Regions from separate parts of the Halomonas sp. BM-2019 genome, predicted to be linked through region 1. Evidence: riboswitches for the same ligand, from Rfam matches in the RefSeq annotation. Region 1 holds a riboswitch; the other holds the start of a gene.
What was found. A riboswitch is a leader RNA that binds a small molecule or an ion and turns the genes downstream of it on or off. The one in region 1 is predicted to bind thiamine pyrophosphate.
Positions count from the first base shown of each region.

Region 2: another riboswitch for thiamine pyrophosphate. It lies ahead of J5F18_RS18080 (sodium:solute symporter); the one in region 1 lies ahead of thiC (phosphomethylpyrimidine synthase ThiC).

Region 1 covers NZ_CP071922.1:1,497,358-1,500,733, reverse strand. Annotated here, with positions in the region: gene J5F18_RS07565 (lipid A biosynthesis acyltransferase) at 1-326, shown strand, start outside; TPP riboswitch at 413-532, shown strand; gene tenA (thiaminase II) at 601-1,269, shown strand; TPP riboswitch at 1,353-1,473, shown strand; gene thiC (phosphomethylpyrimidine synthase ThiC) at 1,553-3,355, shown strand.
Region 2 covers NZ_CP071922.1:3,648,820-3,652,195, reverse strand. Annotated here, with positions in the region: gene J5F18_RS18095 (DUF3427 domain-containing protein) at 1-154, shown strand, start outside; partial or broken gene J5F18_RS18090 (alkylhydroperoxidase) at 265-357, shown strand; gene J5F18_RS18085 (asparaginase) at 465-1,535, opposite strand; TPP riboswitch at 1,823-1,933, shown strand; gene J5F18_RS18080 (sodium:solute symporter) at 1,923-3,329, shown strand; gene J5F18_RS18075 (TenA family protein) at 3,326-3,376, shown strand, end outside.

The DNA of each region.
Region 1 (3,376 bases):
GGGGCAGCGGCGTCTTCGCGCCCTTCTACGGCCGGCTCGCCTACACCGCCACCCTGCTGCCCAAGCTGGTGGCGCGCACCGAGGCCCGGGTGGTCACCGGGGTCGCCCGGCGCCTTCCCGGCCGCGGCTTCGAGATCCACTTCCTCCCCGCCGACGCGCGCGTCTACGCGGCTGACGAGCCGACCTCGGCCACCGGCGTCAACGCCTGCGTGGAGGCCGCCATCGCCCTGGACCCGGCCCAGTACCAGTGGGAGTACAAGCGCTACCGCAAGGTGATCCAGCAGCAGGAGGGGCACCCCCGCCATCAGGAGTTCCGGCTCTACTGAGGCGCCATTACGCAAAAATGGAAATTATTTCCAACCATTTTCCTTGCCGCCCCTGGCAACCCGCCCACAACCTGCTAGACTGGGCCTCACGCTTGACGGGGTGCCGGTGAATCCGGCTGAGATGGCGCAGGGGCAAAGGCCCGAGCACCGATCCCGTGGAACCTGATCCGGCTCGTACCGGCGTAGGAATCAAGCGGTGTCCTGGCGCCTCCAAGCGCCCCTCCCGGCCACCCTTCCCCTGCCCGCCCCGGATCGACCACAGACCGGAGGCATGATGGGGTATCGCTTCAGTGACCTGACCGCCAGTTGCGCGGACGACTGGCACGCCTATATCGAGCATGAGTTCGTGTGCGCCCTCGGCGACGGCACCCTCGACGGCGAGGCCTTCCGCCACTACCTGCAGCAGGACTACCTCTTCCTGATCCACTTCGCCCGGGCCTACGCCCTGGCCGCCTACAAGAGCCGCAGCCTCAGCGACCTGCGCCACGCCCATGAGGGCCTCAAGGCGATCCTCGACGTGGAGCTCGACCTCCACGTGAGCTACTGCCGCGAGTGGGGCATCACCGAGGCCGAGCTCGCCGCCCTGCCCGAGGCCCGTGCCACCCTGGCCTATACCCGCTACGTGCTGGACACCGGCCACCGCGGCGATCTGCTCGACCTGCACGTGGCGCTGGCCCCCTGCCTGGTGGGCTACGGCGTGATCGCCAACTGGCTGGGCGAGCGGGTGGAAACGGTGCGTGGCGACGCCAACCCCTATGACGCCTGGATCGCCATGTACGAAAGCGACGAGTTCCAGGCCGCCATGCATGCCGAGATCGCCTGGCTCGATGCACGCCTCGCCGAGGTGAGCGCGGCACGCTTCGCCGAGCTGACCGAGGTGTTCCGCGACGCCATCCGCCTCGAAATCGATTTCTGGCAGATGGGGCTGGATCGCGCCCTGTAGCGCTGGCTCCATCGCCATCCGTCCGCTGGTTCTGGTCAGGCCGGCGGGCGGCGTCAGACTGATGATCGACCGATCATCCGACCACGCGCTTGACGGGGTGCCGTTGACGACGGCTGAGATCATGCCTCTCGCCATAGAGAAAGCCTGGATCCCGTTGAACCTGAACTGGCTAGGACCAGCGTAGGGATCAAGCGACACGCAGCGGGATGCCTCCCCTGCCCCTGTCCTCCCCAAGCTGTCCTCCCTGAAACATCGACACGATATCCCCTGGGGAGAACATCAGATGAGCAAGACCGCCCACTTCCTGGCCGAGACCGCCAAGGTCGACGAGGCCGCCATCCGGCCCCTGCCCGGCTCGCGCAAGGTCTTTGTCGAGGGCTCGCGCCCCGATATCCGCGTGCCCTTCCGCGAGATCAGCCTGTCGCCCACCAAGACCTCCGGTGCCGACGAGGAGAACCCGCCCCTGCTGGTCTACGACACCTCCGGCCCCTACACCGACCCGGCGGCCGAGATCGACCTGCGCCGCGGCCTGCCCGAGCTGCGCCGCGCCTGGATCGAGGCGCGCGGCGACACCGAGTTCCTCGACGGTCCCACCAGCGAGTACGGCCAGCGTAGAGCCAACGACCCGACGCTCGCCCAACTGCGCTTCGACCTGACCCGCACGCCGCGGCGCGCCAAGGCAGGCAAGAACGTCACCCAGCTGCACTATGCCCGCCAGGGGATCATCACCCCGGAGATGGAATTTATCGCTATCCGGGAAAACCAGCGCCGCCAGGCCCTGGGCACGGCAGAGGTCGAGCGCATCCTGGGCCACCAGCACCCGGGCCAGGGCTTCGGCGCCCGCCTGGTTGATGAGATCACACCGGAGTTCGTGCGCGCCGAGGTGGCGGCGGGCCGGGCGATCATTCCCTGCAACATCAACCACGAGGAGGAGGTCGACAAGATGACCTGGGGCATCCGCTGGGGCGCGGATACCATCATGGACCTCTCCACCGGGCAGAACATCCACGAGACCCGCGAGTGGATCCTGCGCAACTCGCCGGTGCCCATCGGCACCGTGCCCATCTACCAGGCCCTGGAGAAGGTCAACGGCGTGGCCGAGGACCTGACCTGGGAGGTGTTCCGCGATACCCTGATCGAGCAGGCCGAGCAGGGGGTGGACTACTTCACCATCCACGCCGGCGTCCTGCTGCGCTATGTGCCGCTCACCGCCAAGCGGGTCACCGGCATCGTCTCCCGGGGCGGCTCGATCATGGCCAAGTGGTGCCTCTACCATCACCGGGAGAGCTTCCTCTACGAGCACTTCGAGGAGATCTGCGAGATCTGCAAGCGCTACGACGTGGCGTTTTCACTGGGCGACGGCCTGCGCCCCGGCTCGGTGGCCGACGCCAACGACGAGGCGCAGATGGCGGAGCTCAAGACCCTGGGCGAGCTGACCAGGATCGCCTGGAAGCACGACGTCCAGGTGATGATCGAGGGCCCCGGCCATGTGCCCATGCACCTCGTCAAGGAGAACATGGATAAGCAGCTGGAGTACTGCGACGAGGCGCCCTTCTACACCCTGGGCCCGCTGGTCACCGATATCGCCCCGGGCTACGACCACATCACCTCCGGCATCGGGGCGGCGATGATCGGCTGGTTCGGCTGCGCCATGCTCTGCTACGTGACCCCCAAGGAGCACCTCGGCCTGCCCAACAAGGACGACGTCAAGACCGGCATCATCACCTACAAGATCGCCGCCCACGCGGCGGATCTCGCGAAAGGCCACCCGGCCGCCCAGCGCCGCGACAACGCGCTCTCCAAGGCGCGCTTCGAGTTCCGCTGGGAGGACCAGTTCAACCTCGGCCTGGACCCGGACACCGCCCGGGAGTACCACGACGAGACCCTGCCCAAGGACTCCGCCAAGGTGGCCCACTTCTGCTCCATGTGCGGACCCAAGTTCTGCTCCATGAAGATCACCCAGGAGGTACGCGACTATGCCGCCGAGCACGGCCTGGACGGCGACGCCGAGGCGGTGATGAAGGGCATGGAGGAGCAGGCGGAGAAGTTCCGCCACAAGGGCGGCGCGCTCTATCAGGAGGTATAAGGAGGACTACCGCGATTACCG
Region 2 (3,376 bases), 2.0 Mb from region 1:
GACCAAGCGTATCGAGGGCGAGACGGCACCCTTTATCTTCTTAGGCCCGGCCAAGGCGCTAAACGGGTATGAGGGTGATCGCCCCATTGCCATGATCTGGGAGCTCGAACACCCAATGCCAGCGGAACTCTTCGAGGAGGCGCGGCCGGCATAACATGACCTGTCACGGAACCTCAGCGACGTGAATCTGGCGGTACAGGAGAAGGCGGCTTTGTGGCCAACGTCTTCAAGATGCTGGCCCATCGGCAGGACGAATTACGCGATTTCTTCGGTATGTCCAACCGCCTGGTCACCCTGGCCGGCACCCCGTCCAACGAGGAGTTCTACCTGATGGGCCGGGTGCCGCGGGAGGTCTAAGGGAGGCACCAAGTGGCGAGTTCGTGTTGACAGATTGGCCTCGCCTGACAAGGGCTGCGAGCCGCCGGCCCCAGCCCTTGTGTTCGCGTGCCGTTGCTGTCAGTCGGTCAATACTCCCAGAAGATCCGCTGCAGCTCCTCGCTGTTATCGGTCATCGTCAGGGCCACCATGGCCAGGATACGAGCTTGTTGCGGGCGGTGGTCGTGGGCCACTACCCAGTCGTAGTCGTCATCGGGCTGCTCGGCGTTCCGCAGCACGAACCCGGCGGGCACGCGGGAAGAGCGGATGATCATCACCCCCTGGTCACGCAGCGCCTTCAAGGCATCGACCGCTGGTGCCGCCACCGAGCCATTACCCGTACCGGCATGGATCAGTGCCGCGATGTCGCTCTCGCCGTAGGCCTCGATACCAATGGTGTTCATGTTGCCGTAGCCGTAGACGATATCGACGGCTGGCAGGGAGTCGATATCATCGATGTTGAACTCGGATGAAGTGGTGTGGCGCTTGACCGGGTCACGAAACCAGTAATTGCGCCCTTCGACCACCATTCCGAGCGGGCCCCACTGGCTCTGGAAAGAGCTGGTCTTGATGTTGATGCTCTTGCTGACGTCGCGCCCGCTCAGGATGTCGTCGTTCATGGTCACCAGGACCCCCTTGCCTCTGGCGTCCTCGCTGGCCGCAACGCTCACGGCGCCGTAGAGATTCAGGGCGCCGTCGGCGGACAGGGCGGTGCCGGGGCGCATGGAGCCTACCAGCACGATGGGCTTGTCGGTTTGCACCACCAGGTTCAGGAAGAAGGCGGTCTCCTCTAGGGTATCGGTGCCGTGGGTGATGACGATACCGTCGACATCGTCCTGCTTGGTCAACTCCGACACGCGCTGGCCCAGGGTGATCAGATGCTCGTTGTTGAAACTTTCGGAGGCGATCTGGAAGACCTGCTCTCCGCTGACCCGAGCAAGATTTTCCAATTCGGGCAGGCCCGCCAGTAGCTTATCGACTGGTACCGTTGCGGCGGCGTAGGTCGCGCTGTCGGCGGCGGTTGCCCCGGCCCCGGCTATGGTGCCACCGGTGGCGAGCACCACCACGTGCCGGTCCTCCGACTGCGCCAAGACAGCGGCCGATACCGCCAGAAGCACAACTCCCGCAATCCAGCTTCTCACTAATCGTTGAGTTTTCACGACAAACCTCTCCCGTTGGATGGTTGTGTTGGCAGGCGCCACGGTCAATTCGTGCTATGGGCTCGACCGCTTCCAGATACACCATAGCCAGTTCACCGGGTTATCGCCGTGATTCTTCCCCAGGTCTCGGTCCCAGTTTGGTGCTTGATTGATCGGCGGTGCCCAGGGGCGATACCGGAGTTAGGCGGTGGTCGTTCGAACCAAGCGCATGCGCTATCATGAACCTCGTTCCTTCCGCTATCGGCCAGGCCGGCCGTGACTCGAAGAAGGATCCCTACAATACATCCACTTGTCGCCAGGGGAGTCCCGCCGCATCCGCGGGGGCTGAGAGGGCCAAGCGCCGACCCTGGAACCTGATCCGGTTCATGCCGGCGGAGGAAGCGCGACATGCCCTACCTGACGTCTGCCGTGCTCGGCGCGGCGCTCCTGTGCTTTGCGTTCCTGGGCCTGCGGGCCCGCCGGGCCGACGGTCGGCTCGATGACTACGTCACCGCCCGCAATTCCCAGGGCGCCCAGGCCATCGGCCTGTCGTTCCTGGCCTCCAGCATGGGCGCCTGGATCCTCTTCGCGCCGCCGGAGATCGGCGCCTTCGTGGGGCCGGTGGCGCTCGCCGGCTACGCCATCGGCTCGTCGCTGCCCTTCATCGTGCTGGGGCTCTACGGCCCGGCGATCCGCCGCCACCTGCCTAAGGGGCGCAGCATCGGCGAGTTCGCCGAGGCCTGCTACGGTGCCGGAGTGCGGCGCTGGGTCTCCTGCGTCTCCGTGGCCTACATGGCGATCTTCCTGGCCGCCGAGCTCACCGCCATCGGCGCCATCGCCGCGCTGCTCTCGGACGTGCCGCCGGCGCTGGTGATCCTCGGGGTGGCGGCGGTCACCCTGGTCTACACCACCCTGGGCGGGCTGCGGGCGAGCCTCGCCACCGACCGCTGGCAGGCCTGGCTGCTGCTGGTCCTGCTGGTGCTGGTGGGCGGCGTGGCCTGGTGGTGGCTGCCCCCCATGCCGGCCGAGGCGGTAATGCCCGCCGTTCCCGCCGGCAGCGCGTTCTCCGTGGCGCTCACCCTGGTGATCGCCGTCACCGCGGCGAACCTCTTCCACCAGGGCTACTGGCAGCGGGTGTGGGCCGCCGAGGACGATCGCGCCCTGGCCCGCGGGGCCCTGCTGGGCGGGGCCAGCAGCCTGCTGGTGGTGATGGCCATCGGCGGGCTCGGCATCGTGGCGGCGATGCACGCGCTGCCCCTGGGCGAGCCGCCGATTCCCTTCTTCGCGCTGCTCTCCGCGGCGCCGGCCTGGCTGGCGCTGCCGGCCCTGGTGCTGGCGGTCACCCTGGTGGCCTCCAGCGTCGATACCCTGCAGAACGCCATCGCCTCCATGGCGGTGGCAAGCTCCGGCCGGCAGGGGCTCTCGGTGCGGGCGGCGCGCTGGGTCACGGTGGCGCTGATGCTGCCGGTGGTGTGGGTGGCCCTGCAGGGCTTCTCGGTGCTGCGCCTGTTCCTGATCGCCGATCTGCTGTGCGCCGCCATCCTGCTGCCGGTGCTGCTGGGCCTGTGGCGGCGCATGTCGCCGCTCGCCGCGGTGGCAGGAGGCGTGGCGGGCCTGCTCGGCGCGGTGCTGCCGGGCTGGATCACCCTGGGGAGTCTTTCCGCCGGGGTGCTCGCCGCCACCTTCCCGGATAGCATTCCGACACTCCCGCCCTTCCTGGGGGCGCTGGTCGCCTCCACGCTTGCCAGCCTGCTGGTTGCCTGGCGGCGCCCGGGGGCGAGATTCCAACCCACCCTCAAGGGAGACGCCCGATGAGCACAAGCTCCGACTGGAATGCCTGGGCCGCCGGCCGCGACTCGGCG